Regions from separate parts of the Paenibacillus sp. FSL H8-0122 genome, predicted to be linked through region 3. Evidence: riboswitches for the same ligand, from Rfam matches in the RefSeq annotation. Region 3 holds a riboswitch; each other region holds the start of a gene.
The links. A riboswitch is a leader RNA that binds a small molecule or an ion and turns the genes downstream of it on or off. The one in region 3 is predicted to bind cyclic di-GMP.
Positions count from the first base shown of each region.

Region 1 (4,213 bases), 940 kb from region 3:
GAGCTTCTCCGGATCAAGCAGCGGAATGCTGGCCTTCATCATATTGACCTCATGCTTCAGATCCAGCTTCTCGCCATACTTCAGGCCGAATTCCGCCGCTTCGTCTGGATGCTTCACTGCATAATCCCAGCCCTGCATGGAGGCCTGCACGAAGCTTGCGACCATCTCCGGGTCCTTCTTGATGATAGACTCCGTAGTGAATAAGGTATCGGCATAGAAATTGATGCCATAGTCGTTCGGGTCGATAATATTCACTTCCTTGCCCTGCTCCTCTACAGCCAGCACTTCATTAATGACATAGCCGGGCCAGGCCTTGACCTGCCCGGTCAACAGCGGACTCAGATCGTATTTGACCGGCATCTCTTCGATTTGCGAAGGGTCGATGCCCGCGCTTTTCTCCATGGCCCGGAAGGTCAGCTCTTCGTTGCCGCCCAGCTTAATGCCTACCTTTTGCCCGACAAGGTCCTCCATAGTCTTGATCCCGGACTCTTTGAGTGTGAACATGACGAACGGGGTTTTGCGGTAGATCGCCGATAACGCTTTGACAGGGACGCCTTTCTCTCTGGCGATGACGACCTGGTCGGCACCCGTAACTCCGAACTCCTCACTGCCGGAAGCTACCATCTGCACAGCCGGGAAATCCGAGCCCCCCGGGCGGATCTCAACATCCAGCCCCGCTTCTTTATAGAAGCCTTTTTCCACCGCGGTATAAAAGCCGGCAAACTGCGCCTGGTGAATCCACTTCAGCCGGAGCACCACCTTCTTCAGCTCGCCTGAGCCTTCCGCTCCCTGGCCTTCGGCCTTACCGGCTTCCGTAGTGTTACCGCAGGCGGTCAGGAGCAGCATCAGCGAGGTTAACAGCATCAGCGCTTTCGTTCTGGACTTGTTCCACATGGTTATTCCCCCGTTTATGAATGATTTAGTATTGCTCCAGCGCACGCAGCACCGCTTGTGAATCACTTACACTGCCGAACACCCCGCCCTGCATTTGAACCATACTCAGCGCCGCCAGGTGATTCGCTTCATCCGTCGCTCCCGTGCAATCCGCAAGAATCAGACACTCGTACCCGCGGTCATTGGCTTCCCGCATCGTGGTGTGTACACAGACATCGGTCGTAATACCGGTCAGAATCAGATGGGTAATTCCTTTATTCTTCAGGATCAGGTCCAGGTCCGTTGCGTAAAAGCTCCCTTTGCCCGGCTTGTCTATAATGTACTCTCCGCGGGCAGGCGCCAGCTCCTCAATGATCTGCCAGCCACGCTCCCCCCGCACGAGGATTCGTCCCGCCGGTCCTTCGGAGCCGATCTCGGCCCCGATCTGGCGGCTGCGCCACCGTTTGTTCGCCGGCAGATCCGACAGATCCGGCTTATGCCCCTCGCGGGTATGGATCACGGTGAACCCTTCAATCTCCCGGATACGTGCCAGCAGCCGCTGAATGGGCTGAATCGCCCTCGCTGTTAATGAGAGGTCATAACCCATTCTCTCGACGTAACCGCCCTTGCCGCAAAAATCCGTCTGCATGTCGATAATCATCAGCGCTGTCTTCGCCGGGTCCACAGCCCCGTCATAAGGCCAGATGTAAGGTGTTGCTGCAATCTGCATGGTTTATGCTCCTCTCCTGATGTCGCTATCTCTATCAATGTTATATTAATTAACATTAATTCGCGTTTCCTTGGTATGAGTTAGATTATATTACAATGAATTTGGGATGTCTTCGGTTTTATTACGAAATAATGCACTGAATGTTTGTGTTTATTTACATAGTTAACATATACATAACATTCATACTCGCAATACTCCTTATCAAAAAGGAACACTCCGGGTCTTACCAAGCCCAGAGTGTCCCAACAGTTCAATGCTCACACTTCCCCCCTTCTGCCTCTTCCATAAGCTGTAAGCGCTGGGAAACCAGTTTTTTTGTCGAAATAGAGCTGCATATTTCGAGTTTTTTGATAAATAGGCATAATATAGTTGAAAAATAGCTCTTTAAGTACTAGAATTAAGCTTGTTTGCAGAAGTTAATGACGCATAAGAACTATTTATGATTCTTTTTGTCGATTGCAGTCGACCACTATTCATTGCCTCTACAGGATGTATATCATTGATCTATTTCTAAAGGCAAACTCCCCGAAAGGGCAGGACGCAAAGCTATGGGCCTAAGAACGCCAGAATCTGCGTTTACGGTTGCCAGGCTGCCAATAGAGACCACTTAAGCCAGCTGTTCAGGAGGGGGAAGCCTCCCAGGCTTGATGATGTTCTTTTTCTGTACGAATTGCCATTGATCATACGAAAAAGTGAGGTTACAACCATGCCGCAGCAGGATATCGAACCAAGCCGATATGAATTCGTAGAGTCCCTGATGCTCGAACGTAAAGGTCTCCTGGATTCATTCTCTGTGGAGGGCCGAGCTTCTGACGGGACAACTGGAGATAAGAATGGAATTATCCTCGTGCAGGACAACCAGATATTTATTACTCCCCCGCTCCCCGGAGGTGCTCCCGCCCGCATTTCTGCGATCCACCCTGTTGTCCTGAAGATCAACTGGAAGACCGTTACAGAACCAACCGAGGTCACCAGGGCGGATTATATCACTTGGGAGATCTGTGAGAAGCCGCAATATGAAATTACCGTATCGCCTGACAAGCTCAAGGTCCACTTCACTTTATACCGTGCAGAGAAGTACGCCTGGAATCTGGTCAACTGTCCTGCCGCCTTCGAAGCGGTTGTCCGTGCCCAGCCCAATCCGGCGATGCTGCTGTCCACGCTTACCATAGAACAGATTATCGCCTCACTGGACAACCGTTTTATTCTGCGCAACCTGAACATTCCCGCCCTGTACGCGGAGCTGGAGAACCCTACATATCTTCCCGTATGCATCGCTGAAGGAAGATCCCCGCTGCCCGGCAAGGAAGCCCGGCTGGAATTCCTGCTGCCGGAGCATACACTGGAGGGGAACCGGATGCTTCAGGGACAGGGAGCCCCGGGTCAGAAGCCTGAGGATACCATGGAGTATCTCCGTTTCCCGGGGGCCCCCTTTACCTTTGCAGGCGAAGTCTTCGCCCGCAAACTGCCGCCCGAAGAAGGCATTCCCGGCCTCGACACAGACGGAAGGGTACTGCCCCCTCCCCCGCCGCAGGATCTCTACTTTGCTGCCGGTAATCATGCCAAGCTCCTTCCCTGCGGTCATATCGTGGCCCGGCATACCGGCAGACCCCGCATCTGCGGAGGAAACAGCAGCGTCCGGATATGTGACTTCCCTCCAGCCTGTCTGCTGACCAGCGAGATGACCGATCCTGCGGGCGATGTTATGTTCGCAGGTGACATCATTGTACCGGGAGATCTGGAAGGACCTGTACGGGTTGAAGCCCTCGGGAATGTGTACGTCTATGGCGATATCCGCCAATCTACAATTATAGCCACCGGCAGTATTTACGTTAGCGGCCAGGTCACCGGCAGCGGCCTGTACGCCGGACACGCCGGGGTACTGCAGCATCGTCTGCATAGCCTCGCAAGCCTGCTGCGGACAGAGACGGACGGACTGCTGGAGGCAGCGCGCCAGCTGGCCAAGAATGTGGAATCCCGCCAGCAATCCGTGAATTACGGCCTGGTAGTCATGCTGCTGCTGGAGGATAAATACAGCCACCTCGGCAGCCTGATCCGTGATCTTCAGGCTGCCCTGAGCCGTATGAACGGAGAGTTCGGCTCCGGCACAGACCCGCTCCGGCAGATGCTTGAGGTATTCGCCCATCCGGGACAATTCACCGGGTACATCACAGACAGTGTGCTAAGCCGCTTCTCCAGGCTGCTCCTCAAGCTGAGCGAGGAGATTGAGCTGCTCCAGGAGGAGCATGCGGTAATTAATCTTGCCCGGTCGCAGGAGAGTCGCCTGGAGTCCGGCGGCAAGCTGCTTGTGCGTGATTCTGCTAAGACTACTACTATATAAGGAGAAGTGAGAGCGTGAGATATAACCGTCTGGGCAATAGCGGCCTGCAGGTGTCCGCCCTGGGTCTTGGAACCAATTCCTTCGGCAAACGGGCAGATCAGGAGACCTCGGTCCGCATTCTGCACACCGCTATGGATCAGGGCATTAATTTCATCGATACCGCCAATATCTATGCCGGCTCTGAATCGGAGCGGATCATTGGCCTTGCGCTTGAAGGCAGACGCCATAACGCTGTGCTGGCGACCAAGGCCGGATTGCCGAAGCATGAG
Region 1 is NZ_JBBOTB010000001.1:7,071,542-7,075,754, reverse strand. It holds gene NSS64_RS30460 (ABC transporter substrate-binding protein) at 1-894, opposite strand, end outside; gene biuH (biuret amidohydrolase) at 920-1,603, opposite strand; cyclic di-GMP riboswitch class I at 2,109-2,201, shown strand; gene NSS64_RS30450 (flagellar assembly protein A) at 2,310-3,944, shown strand; gene NSS64_RS30445 (aldo/keto reductase) at 3,959-4,213, shown strand, end outside.
Region 1: it holds a riboswitch for cyclic di-GMP, as region 3 does, so the genes downstream of both, NSS64_RS30450 (flagellar assembly protein A) here and NSS64_RS26195 (choice-of-anchor A family protein) in region 3, are expected to answer to the same signal.

Region 2 (4,213 bases), 4.3 Mb from region 3:
GATTCTTTTGTCTGGATGGTAGATATCAATGTCCTTAATGCGAATCCCCGCCATAGTACAGACCTCCTAAAGTTTTGTTAGCTATACTTCTCACGAATCTGCTTCTTACAAAACTCTCTTCCGGCATTAGCAGCCGGTTCAATGAATGAATTAGCATGTGCGTTTCAAGCAGCTGATTTAGGTTTAAATTGTATTTATTAAGCTTGTACGGTTGAAGTGATCTCCAGGTTCTCAAGTCCGGCTTTGCGGCCCAGGCGTGCCAGCTGCATTTTGAGGATCGGGTTATTTTCCAGGGTAAGACTCACTTTCTGGAAGCCGTCAGCCTTGAACATGATGAAGCAGCCTTCAAGCAGCGGTACAACATCAGGAGCTGTTACATTCAGCTTGCGGCAGTCGATCTCTAGTGCATATTCAGCAGGGCTGATCGGGTTAATGGTCTGCTGGTAAGCCTGTATAGATTTGAGCCCGTCCTCGTTAGAGAAGGTTCCCTCCAGCTCAATATTGATCACTTTCTTCGCAGTATCTGTCTTCAAAATAAATTGTCCCATGTTGATCTCTCCCTAAGTGTAATTTCCAATACCTCCAAAACATTATTCCTGCGACTCTATTCGACAAAATCGCAGTTCGATTTGGGATATTTTGCCTTCATTATAACCAGATCATCCTGAAATGTGCAATCGAAAAGTCGAAATTTGTAGAATTATGAAGATTTTTCTTTGATCTCCTCCAGGGTATCCAGCAGCACATTAAAGGCCGAAATCACCCGGGGGGCACCGACGCAAGGGGTCAGATGCAGCAGCACACCCTTGATCTGCTCGACGGTCATGCCAACGCGGAGCGCCATTACATAATGAACCCCCAGCTGTTCATATTGCCCCATCGTAATCAGAGACGAGATCACTGCAATCTCTTTCCAGTCAGAGCCAATCGTGGTCCGCTGAAAAATATCGCCATAAGCATTGCCCATGATATATTCGGCTAATTCCGGAAAATGCTCTTTGATCGGAGCCAGGGCCTTGGCCCCATAATCTCCTGAGAGATCAGTGAAATGATCGAGTCCGCTGTTCATGCTCTTGTTCACGTTATGTCCTCCTGACAGTAGGTTAGAAAAGGTGTGCGGATATGGCTTCCTTACGTAAGATCCAGCGTGCGGTGGGCCGTAGGAGGCATTTCATCACGGTCAGTCAGCAGCTCAATGACAGCTGCCTTGTTAAGTGCCACAGCTTCGCGGATTGCGGCAGCGAACTCCTCCTGCGTCTCGCAGCGGAAGCCGGCTGCACCCAGCGATTCGGCGAATTTCACGGCATCCATCGGAACCTCGAAGATCGTACCGTCAATCCGGCCGGTCGTTTTCTCCATGCCCTTGAGCGCCATATCCAGCTGCATATTGTTCACCACGATGAAAATTACCGGAATGTCCTTGCAAACGGCCGTGTTTATTTCAGCTCCGAGCATCATAAAACAGCCGTCCCCGGTAATACAGAAGACAGTCTCCCCGGGAGAGGCAGCCTTGGCGCCGATCGACATGCCAATTGAATTGCCCATACAGGCAAAGTAGGCATCGAATATGAAGCTGCCGGGCCTGCGGACATTGAACCATTTCACAGCATTGAAGCCATGGCTGCCGTCATCTACAAACACGCTGCTGTTGTAAGGAATCAAGCCGCTCATCGTGCTCATTACCGAAGCCAGAGAGAGCCCCGCCAGCACGGGAAGCTCGTCATTGTAAGCATTGGAGATTGTGATTTCATGCCTGGTGACCGTAGAGGAGTCCAGCTTCTGAAGATACAGTGCCAGGTTGTCCCTTAAGTCCCCGCCGACAGCGATAGTGGATGAGGACAGTATTTTGCCGACAAAGGTTGGATCTACATCGAACTGGATCAACTGCTGCGGATGATTCTCCGGCTTCAGGTTGCAGATGGTCATGTCGCTCAGCCGGGAGCCCAGAACAATGAACAGATCGCTGTTGTTCAGCAATTCATCGCCGTGCGAAGAGCCGCCGACGCCGACAGGACCGTGGTAGAGCGGGTGATCATAAGCTATGGCGCCTTTGCCGCCTGGAGAGGTGACTACAGGAATGTTGAAGGTTTCGGCCAGCTGGACCAGTTCCTGATGGGCACCTGAACGGTTGACGCCTTTACCGGCAATGATCAGCGGTCTGGCAGATTGATTAATCGCCGAGATAACCCGGTCATAGTTCTGATAACTGACCAGTCCCTCGCGTTCCGGCAGGACAATCCGGCATTCCGCGAGCCGCTCTGTCTGCACATCAAACGGAATGCAGAGATGGACCGGACCTTTCCGGTCACCGAGGGCGATGGATAGGGCATGGTTGAAAATCGTGCTGAAGTGATCGCCGCGTTCAACGAGCTTGCTGAAGAGGGTGGCCGGCCGGAACATATCCGCCAAATCAGCCAGATAGGAAGTGGAATCCTGACATTGGGGAATGCCCAGCTCCTTGATGGACTGATGTCCGGTGATGAAGAGGACGGGAAGATTATTGGCCTTGGCATGCGCTGCTGCGGTGAGCAGATTCGTTCCGCCCGGACCGGAGGTGCCGAAGGCTACCCCGAGACTGCCGGTCTTCAGAGCATAACCGCCGGCGGCGAAGCCGGAGCTGGATTCGTGCCGGCCGGGGATGAACTCTATACCGTAGTCAACCATTTTCAAAGCGATGGGGCAAATAGACTTGCCTATAATTCCAAAAGAATGAGTGACTCCCAGATTGTGTAATGCTTCCGCCATATAATCTGCAACTGTCTTCAGAACATCCACCCCGCAAGTTGTTATTTGTATACGTCAGCAATAGAAAACCTGTACTCAGCATTGGAGCACAGGTCTGTTGCACGAATCACCATAATCAAACGCGAAACCTAAGGCGTTCACAGTTTTTCAGCAACCTGGCTGTCATGATCCCACTTCAGAAATGAGACTGTAGATCCATGGCTTTGCGTCATTCCCTTTCGGTGAATTTTGCCGGTATGCGGTTATAAATGAATTTGTGGAGAATTTTCCTTTACAATATATTCCTTGCTCCTCTTTTGTCAATAACCCCTGTGAGAAGAAACTCGGAATTTGACGAATATTCAGGAGTAAAAATGGCTAAATATTTGGATTTTCAAACTTTTGAAAATGGTTGTCTCTGGAAGACTAAAGTCTTAAAATGCAAATGGCCATTTAGGTTGGTTAATATGGGAAGTGAGCCCAAAGACTCATTACATTCCTGATTTACTGAAAAATATTAAGAAATCGCTAGATATACAGCATTGCAAATTTCGGTGATAGGACTTAAGTAGCGGTGATGTGAGACGTTAGCTTATAGACAATCTATGACAATAGAACGACTATAGTAAAGAAGTGCAAAGCACGTTTTTTACCCTTATGCACAATTTCAACAATTTGTGAATATTACATAACAATCTTTGTTTTGCCCAAAAAAAGAGACACCTCCCGCAGAAAATTCCGCAGGCGTGTCTCTTTGTGCCGGGGTTAAAATTTGAAAATATGAATCGTTTTTTGCAGGTTGAAGACTGCGGAGGTCATCTTCTCTGTCTCCTCAGCTACGGATTGCAGAGCATGAATCTGTTCGTTCATCGCTGCGGACACCTCTTCCGTCCCTGCGGCGGTCTCCTGGGTGATGGCTGAGATATTCTCGATCGCCCCGGAGATCTTGAGTGCACTCTCCAGCATAAGGTCACTCTCTGCGGAGAAGGAGGCAATCTGCTCGGTTATGTATTGGACACTATGCACAATTTGAGCAAAGATGTTGGCCGTCTCCGTAATCATCTCATTCTGCACCTGGACTACCTCTTCGTTAATGGCGATGTTATCAATAGCCTGCTTGATATCCGCTTCGATGCTGCGTACCAGACCGAACACCTCTTTGGTTGAAGCGGTGGATTCCTCGGCCAGCTTGCGGACCTCCTGGGCAACAACTGCGAACCCGCGGCCATGCTCGCCTGCACGGGCGGCTTCAATAGAAGCATTGAGCGACAGCAGATTGGTCTGTTCAGCAATTTCAGTAATCGTCTTGGTAATCATCGTAATGCCTCGTGCGTTATGCGATAGGGCTTCGATGGTATCCGCCACCTTCCGGGTAGCCTGGATGTTCTTGCGCATGCCTTCGGCTTGGGTATCCACCGATTGCCGTCCCTGTTCTACCAATTCCAGCGTATGTACAGACCTTCTATTCATTTCCTTGGTGGAATTCGTA
Region 2 is NZ_JBBOTB010000001.1:1,875,682-1,879,894, forward strand. It holds gene NSS64_RS08045 (3-oxoacyl-[acyl-carrier-protein] synthase III C-terminal domain-containing protein) at 1-54, opposite strand, end outside; gene NSS64_RS08050 (hypothetical protein) at 198-548, opposite strand; gene NSS64_RS08055 (carboxymuconolactone decarboxylase family protein) at 701-1,081, opposite strand; gene NSS64_RS08060 (thiamine pyrophosphate-binding protein) at 1,132-2,745, opposite strand; cyclic di-GMP riboswitch class I at 2,892-2,988, opposite strand; gene NSS64_RS08065 (methyl-accepting chemotaxis protein) at 3,490-4,213, opposite strand, start outside.
Region 2: it holds a riboswitch for cyclic di-GMP, as region 3 does, so the genes downstream of both, NSS64_RS08060 (thiamine pyrophosphate-binding protein) here and NSS64_RS26195 (choice-of-anchor A family protein) in region 3, are expected to answer to the same signal.

Region 3 (4,213 bases):
ATACAGATTGTTGTGGGGATCATTGTCTTCCTTGTCATCCTGGTTCGTATTAGGCAGAGCCACCATCTTACTGGGAATCACCAGGTTTCCCCTGATATAATCTAGGGCAAGGCTCCGGTTATGCCAGGTGATCTTCGTGAAGCCGGATTCAAGCGTGAGCCAACGGGCCGTTTCTTCCGCTTTGAAATCTTCGCCCACATAATAAAGCACCTGATTTGCAGTGTCCTCCGGTAAATGTTCCGCTTTAGCGCTTGATCTGATATTGATAGCCACCCTGTACTTTTTATGAATATCACCTTCAACCTCAACCAGTACCTGGATATGATTATTTTTGACACCTAGCTTATATATGATATTCTCATTGGATAATTTGCATTTTAATACCCCGTACCCTTGATCTAATCCGTTACCCATAGTCCGTCAGTCCCCCTTCTTAGCTATTATTCTTTCCCGTAGAAGGCCATAGTAATTCTGAGTAAAAAGGTGTTCATCAGAGGAGGCAAGCTACATTATGAAATGCCTGACCATACGCCAGCCGTGGGCCACGTTAATTGCGCTGGGAGAAAAACAAATCGAAACCCGGACCTGGCGGACCGCCCACCGGGGAGAGTTAGCCATCCATGCCGGGATGCAGGTGAATAAGGCGATCTGCCGGACGGAGCCGTATCAGTCGTTGCTGGCACGTTACGGCTACACTGCGGACAACCTGCCAACCGGCAAGATCATTGCAGTCAGCCGCATTGCGGATTGCTGTGAGGTGACGCCGGAGCTTGCGCAGCAAGGCTGGCCGGGCGGCAATGAATATGTATTCGGCAATTATGCCGAAGGAAGGTATGCCTGGAAGCTGGAGGAGGTTGTTCCGCTGGTACATCCCATCCCTGCTAAGGGACGTCTGGGTTTCTGGGAATATCCTGTGCTGGAAGAGGAATTGTGAATTTCTTGACGGCAATGTGAAGAAAAATTGCTCCAGATTGGCTGTCAGCTGGTATAATTGGGATATTCGGCGGGAAATCTTCCTATATATAAGGATAGTTGTGCTCTGAGGCGGTCTACCGCTGGAGAGGGGCAGAAATGCCGGGAAGGAGCGTATGCATAATAGATGGGAAGCCTTCTAATTGCATGGCTTTGTATGCTTTGTTTGTTTCTTGCGTTCAGGGATCAGGTAAGCCGGAGAATCCTGTACCCGGTAGCTGTGGTGGTGATATGCGGCACGCTCGGGTATTGGACGTTGTTAATGTAACCGCATCCGGGTGAACATTTCATGCAGAAGTCTGCCGCTTGCGGCAGGCTTCTTTGGTTAGCCCTGCTCCATCTTCTCCATACCCAGGTATCTGCGCATATGCAGAGTGGCCTGGGCTGCAATCACATCATCCAGCAGCAGCATCCGCTCGTGATAACCCCTGCAGACGAATTTGGCTTCAACACCCGCCTCCAGCCGCTGCTGCTCATAGACCTTCAGACCACGGGCGCGCATCCCGGCACGGACCTCCCGCAGATCAGCAGAAGCGGCATGGACGGCCGACTGGATTACCTCCAGATAAGGCGCAGGCGTGCGCAGCTCTGAGGCTATAGCAGAAGCATCCCGCTCGAAGGCGGATAGAATAAGCGGCAGCAAAATATAGGATTTGACCAGCAGGTTATCCTGGCTCTCTGCTCTTTGCATCCTTCTCAACCCCTCAAAGAGAACGTATATTCGCATTGTAACTCATCCTTCAAAAAATAATCAATGGGTTTTATAAATTAACTCAAATAATGTGATATATTTCACAAAAAAATAAGATGAATTATTTTATATTAAAATTGAAATATTAAAGATTAAAGATTGAAAAATAAATCAGCTCAAAGGAGAATGGCAATGAGTCATGAAGGAAGTCTCCGCCGTGGTTTGGTATTCGGGATCATTCTAAGTGTTCCGCTCTGGGTATCGATGATTGGCTGGGTTCAGCTGTTCGGGTCTGCCTAGGCGACATTTTATTCAAAATATATGAAGTCTATTAGCAGGTGTCGTCCCTATGGGCGGCACTTTTTTTCTGAGCTGAGCTGAGGGCTATAAAATAGGACAAATGAATCAAATTTAAATAATATAAATTGATATTATTATAGGGAAGAGAGACAAACGGCTACAGCCAATCTTCTGATTTCTCGACTTTTTTCGTCAATAAATAAAAAGAGACTCGCCCCTGAACCCTTATGGTACAAGGGATCAATGAGGAACCATCGAAAAATATAATTTCAAAAAATATACTGGGAATGGATTGACAATAGGATGGGGGAGCGGATAAACTGAAATTAGTACAAAAGTAACAAATGTCATAGACTCAACGATGAATTTACATAAGTTACTCCCAATTTCATACCGAAATCATGTACAAACGCAAACCGGATCGAAAGAACGGGACGCAAAGTCAGGAATCTACTGTCTCTAAAGTTGAGACTAGGGTCGTCCGGCCGCCGTGAAGCTAACCCTTCTTGGCGGTCTTTTTGTTGTTATAGTCGCGTGACAGATTCATAGAATAGTAACTAGGAGGTGTGGACTATTGAAAAAAGGAGTACGTAAAACAGCCGCCATCCTTATGGCAGGCTTATTGACCGTATCCAGTGCTTTTACGTGGGGCACGGATGTCAGAGCAGCTTCAGGGGTTCCTTATACGCCAACACCGGTTTTGGGGGTCGCAGGGAATTTTAATGCTTTTATTCTTGGGGATTTCACACAAGGCGGTGATCAGATTGAAGGCCGTCTGGCAGCGGCGGGGAACATTACCCTCACCGGAGGTTACGGAGTAGCCAGGGCATACAGGAGTGCTTCGCCTACGGATGTGCTGGTTGCGGGCAAGAATTTTGAACATTCGGGTAGCGGAGAAATTTACGGAAATGTGGTATACGGGGACAGCATTACAGTCAATGAGCCCCAGGTTAAAATTATAGGTACTAAGAGGAAAGAGAAGCCGATTGATTTTGCAGCCGAGCAGCAGGCTCTGATCTCCCGTTCCACAGAGTATGGGGCCTTGGCTGACACGAATGAGATCGGCAATAACAATTATGGACAGCTCAAGATAAGTGCACCGGATCGTTTCAATGTAGTTCATTTGGATGCCTCGACACTGGCGAAGACCAACTATATTGAATTCAACATTGCACAGAACGCTACGCTGATTATTAATATAAGCGGGCCTACAGTCAATGTGCCGAGCTTTTCAATGAATAACGGCAGAGCCAGTCAAGTATTGTTCAACTTTTACGAAGCTTCTGAGGTGAATATCGCTAATACCTCCTTCTATGGCAGCATTCTCGCACCCAGAGCGGATGTTCATTATGCCCGAGCAGAGCTGTACGGAACCCTGATTGCAAAATCTTTTAGCGGCGGGGTAGAGATGCACCTGGGATTGTACGAGGGAGAGGGGCCGCCGCCGAGTCCGACGCCGACCGCAACACCGACACCTAGTCCGACACCAACGGCAACGCCGACAGTGAAACCAACACCAACGGAAACGCCGACACCGACTGTGAAACCAACACCAACGGTAACGCCAACGCCGACAGTGAAACCAACACCAACGGTAACGCCGACACCAACTGTGAAGCCTACACCGACGGTAACACCAACACCTACAGTGAAACCTACACCGACGGTAACGCCAACGCCAACGGTAACACCAACGCCAACGGTAACGCCTACACCTACAGTGAAACCTACACCCACAGTAAAACCTAGCCCGACACCTGTGTGCACCCCAACTCCAAAGCCAACGCCGACCGTGAAGCCGACGACAACACCGACCGTGAAGCCAACGCCAACGCCGACGGTGAAGCCAACACCAACGCCGACCGTGAAGCCAACGCCGACGCCGACCGTGAAGCCAACACCAACGCCGACCGTAAAGCCGACGCCAACGCCAACTGTGAAGCCGACGCCAACGCCAACTGTGAAGCCGACACCAACGCCAACTGTGAAGCCAACACCAACGCCGACCGTGAAGCCAACACCGACGCCGACCGTGAAGCCAACACCGACGCCGACCGTGAAGCCGACACCAACACCGACCGTGAAGCCGACGCCAACACCGACCGTGAAGCCAACACCAACGCCGACAGCGGTACCGACACCAACGTCGACCGTGAAGCCAACACCGACGCCGACCGTGAAGCCAACACCGACGCCGACCGTGAAGCCGACACCAACGCCAACGGTAGAACCGACACCGACACCAACGGC
Region 3 is NZ_JBBOTB010000001.1:6,133,630-6,137,842, reverse strand. It holds gene NSS64_RS26210 (YukJ family protein) at 1-414, opposite strand, end outside; gene NSS64_RS26205 (ASCH domain-containing protein) at 512-934, shown strand; gene NSS64_RS26200 (hypothetical protein) at 1,298-1,663, opposite strand; cyclic di-GMP riboswitch class I at 2,364-2,456, shown strand; gene NSS64_RS26195 (choice-of-anchor A family protein) at 2,538-4,213, shown strand, end outside.

Region 4 (4,213 bases), 180 kb from region 3:
TCTAGAGTGCCCAGCTCAACCTGCTGGCAACTAAAGTCAAGGGTTGCGCTCGTTGCGGGACTTAACCCAACATCTCACGACACGAGCTGACGACAACCATGCACCACCTGTCTCAACTTTCCCCGAAGGGCACCTGATGCATCTCTGCTTCGTTAGTTGGATGTCAAGACCTGGTAAGGTTCTTCGCGTTGCTTCGAATTAAACCACATACTCCACTGCTTGTGCGGGTCCCCGTCAATTCCTTTGAGTTTCAGTCTTGCGACCGTACTCCCCAGGCGGAGTGCTTACTGTGTTAACTTCGGCACCAAGGGTATCGAAACCCCTAACACCTAGCACTCATCGTTTACGGCGTGGACTACCAGGGTATCTAATCCTGTTTGCTCCCCACGCTTTCGCGCCTCAGCGTCAGTTACAGCCCAGAAAGTCGCCTTCGCCACTGGTGTTCCTCCACATATCTACGCATTTCACCGCTACACGTGGAATTCCACTTTCCTCTTCTGTACTCAAGTCACCCAGTTTCCAGTGCGACCTCAGGTTGAGCCCAAGGTTTAAACACCAGACTTAAATAACCGCCTGCGCGCGCTTTACGCCCAATAATTCCGGACAACGCTTGCCCCCTACGTATTACCGCGGCTGCTGGCACGTAGTTAGCCGGGGCTTTCTTCTCAGGTACCGTCACTCCGGTAGCAGTTACTCTACCGGACGTTCTTCCCTGGCAACAGAGCTTTACGATCCGAAAACCTTCATCACTCACGCGGCGTTGCTCCGTCAGGCTTGCGCCCATTGCGGAAGATTCCCTACTGCTGCCTCCCGTAGGAGTCTGGGCCGTGTCTCAGTCCCAGTGTGGCCGTTCACCCTCTCAGGTCGGCTACGCATCGTCGCCTTGGTGGGCCGTTACCCCACCAACTAGCTAATGCGCCGCAGGCCCATCCCCAAGCAGCAGATTGCTCCGCCTTTCATTCTCTCCTCAGGAGAAGAAAGAAATTATCCGGTATTAGCTACCGTTTCCGGTAGTTATCCCAGGCTTGAGGGCAGGTTGCCTACGTGTTACTCACCCGTCCGCCGCTAAGTCTGAAAGGAAGCAAGCTTCCTCTCAGACTCCGCTCGACTTGCATGTATTAGGCACGCCGCCAGCGTTCGTCCTGAGCCAGGATCAAACTCTCCAAATTGGTATTTAGAAAGAGCGATTGCTCATTTTGAAACATCTGACGAGAATTTACATTCTCTCATTTTGGATCTCACCGAAGTGATCTCCAGATACTCACTCGTTGTTCAGTTTTCAAAGATCAAGCTCGTTGTCAGCGGCGATGTTATCGTCACCAGCAACTCTTATAATATATCACGTTCATCTGAGCAATGCAAGCTTTATTTTTGAAATCACTTATTTAAGTAATCTCTCATTTCCTCTGCCGCTCCAACAACGCTTATTTATAATAACCTATCCATCTATTAAAAAGCAACCTTTATATAAATAAAAATAACCCGCTTAATGATTAAGCGGGTTAGTCTCAGATAATGCTATAGTTCACAGCTATTCTTAGTAGAATTTCGCTGCAGTATATTTGCTTGCTGATTTGACCAGTTCTGTTGTTGCTGTTTTCTTACCCAGACCTGCATCCACTGTAGTATCAATCGTCACCCATTTGCCGTTCAGGAACACTTCGTTCCAGGCATGGTATGAAGTTACATAGCTTGTATTCCCCATAACCAACTTGGTTGGAATCCCTTCACTGCGGAGCATAGTAGCGAACAAGGAAGCGTAATCGTAGCAGATCCCTTTGTTGGTAGCCAGTGTGTTGTCGTTGTTCGGAATATAATCCGTGCTTACACTGTTGGCCAGAGAGTAGTCATATTTCACGTTAGCTACGATGTAATTGTAGATAGCCTTAACTTTGTTTGCATCTGTGGTCAGACCCTTTGTAAGTTGTGCTGCCTTTTGAACGGATTTATCGGAAGAACTCCACTTCACATTCTGTACAGAGCTCAAATATACGGCATTCACATTGCTCATGGAGAGAGATACAGTCTCGGAAGATAGTACTTTATATTTGTTGCCGGTAGTATTCTCAAGAACGGAGACCTTGTAAGAGCCATTACCTTGTTGCAGCGGGAACGTCTCGGTCGGTTTGGAAGTGTATAAGTTGTAAGTATAGCTGTTATTGTCCTTGGTAATCATGAGCTTCATCTTCTTGTCCTTAGGAACATCGTACGAAACCCCGATAATCCCTTGATCAAGTTGTCCAACATTTAACCAGCTTGAATCTGCATTTGCTGCTTGAGCAGTGCCTGTCTGCACGGAAGTGACGATCACAAAAAGTGTAATCAGCATTAAATAAAACTTCTTCATGGATAAAACCCCTTTCGGTAGCTGGCTGCCATTCTTACGGGAAGGCCCTTTAGCTTTGCGTCCCTACCTTTCGATAGGTTTGCCGTTATCGTATAAGCTTTATCTGTCCAATCTACTACCACATAATGACAGATTCAGAATGAAAACAAACAAAAAAAGCCTCTTCATTCGGTAACTGGCTGCCATCCATGACGGGAAGGCCCTGTAGCTTTGCGTCCCTACCTTTCGATAGGTTTGCCGTTTATCGTGTATTAGCTTTCATAGTTATATCTTACCATATCTATATCTATTAGCAAGACCCAATTGCTAGATTTCACCACAAATATACTAAAATTTTATGTTTTTTCGACCTTTATCGCCTTGTCCTGATAGAATCAGGTCAGCTTCGCGTGAATGATAAGTCTGTGGGTAGGGTTGACTAGCGGATCACAGGTAATAAGGGTCAAAATCTTATCATCATCCTTTCCCTTCAGTACCGAAATATCGGTAGGCTCTACAATAGATACATCATATACAACATACTTGTATTCCTGTCCGCTTGTAATAACAGTAATGGTATCCCCTTTACCAACCTCATCCAATCTGTTGAACAGCCGCCCTGCCGTTCTTGACCGATGCGCAGCAATCGCTGCATTGCCTACCGCGCCAATCGGAGCTGTCTCCTTCATATGCGCCGCTGCATGCTTCATATTGGTCTTGGTGGCGCCCTCCAGTACAGGCAGCTTCAGATCGATTTTATCGATTTCAATAATAGCGGTGATCTTGCCTCCCACTTCAATCTCGGGCGCTGTAGTGGGCACCGGCTCTTCCGCACCAGACTCTTCCGCCAGCAGCTGGGTGACTTCCGCATAAGGCTTACTCAGATCCTGGCTGGCAGGAGCCGTAGCCGAAGGAACGATTTCACTATAGGCCTGTTCAGCCTCTTCCAGCAGCTTCTGCTGCTGACGGTCCTCGTACCATTCGCTTCCTTTGGGGTAGAGCATAATCAGGACCCCGGCAAGTATAATCAAATAGGATAACTTCCGCATGACAATCGCCTCCGCAATATAGAATAAGTGCTGCCTCCGCAGAATACGGGGAAGATATACGCTCTATCTCTTTAGAATACCCACTTCCGGCTTCCAAAGAAATTAATGATTACTGTAATAAAGGTAACCAGCACCTTGGCCATCAGCACCTGGACTCCCAGCCGGTCATTCAGCAGATGAATCAGCAGCACCGAAATGCCCAGCACCAGCAGATTCAGCACAATAAATCTCACCAGCTGCATCCGGTCAAAGCCGCTATTGCCTCCTCTGTCCCGGCCCTTGAAGGTCACCTTCTTATTCCAGACAAAGCTGTTGGCCGTCCCGGCGCTGTAGGAAATAATCTGTGCAGGGGTGTTGAGCATCCCCAGGGAATGCAGCAGGGTAAATACCGCAAAATCAATGAACGTGTTAAGCAAGCCCACCGCATTGAATTTCAGAAACTGGATCATGCCTGCGCTCCAGGCCTTATTTTGCATAGTCGCTTTCCTTCCGCGTGTCTTCGGTCTCGGCATCCGGATAGCCCCGTGTCTCGCTTACGATATAGAGCGGTCTGTCCTTCGATTCATCATAGATCCGTCCGATGTATTCCCCGATGACGCCCAGCAGCATCAGCACAATGCCGTTAAACAGCAGGTTAACCCCGACAATGGATGCCCAGCCCGGCACAGTCCAAGAGGTGAAGACTTTCTGGAATAAGACCAGAAACAGGTAGATGAAGCTGGAGAAGGACAGGAAGAATCCGATATACGAGGCGATTTTGAGCGGCTTGTGCGAGAAGGAGGTGATTCCGTCGAGCGCAAAGCGGATCATTTTCTTCAGCGGATATTTCGTCTCCCCG
Region 4 is NZ_JBBOTB010000001.1:5,949,069-5,953,281, forward strand. It holds rRNA gene NSS64_RS25430 (16S ribosomal RNA) at 1-1,169, opposite strand, end outside; gene NSS64_RS25435 (transglutaminase-like domain-containing protein) at 1,538-2,347, opposite strand; cyclic di-GMP riboswitch class I at 2,361-2,441, opposite strand; cyclic di-GMP riboswitch class I at 2,515-2,596, opposite strand; gene NSS64_RS25440 (class D sortase) at 2,722-3,375, opposite strand; gene NSS64_RS25445 (GtrA family protein) at 3,447-3,851, opposite strand; gene NSS64_RS25450 (glycosyltransferase family 2 protein) at 3,841-4,213, opposite strand, start outside.
Region 4: it holds a riboswitch for cyclic di-GMP, as region 3 does, so the genes downstream of both, NSS64_RS25435 (transglutaminase-like domain-containing protein) here and NSS64_RS26195 (choice-of-anchor A family protein) in region 3, are expected to answer to the same signal.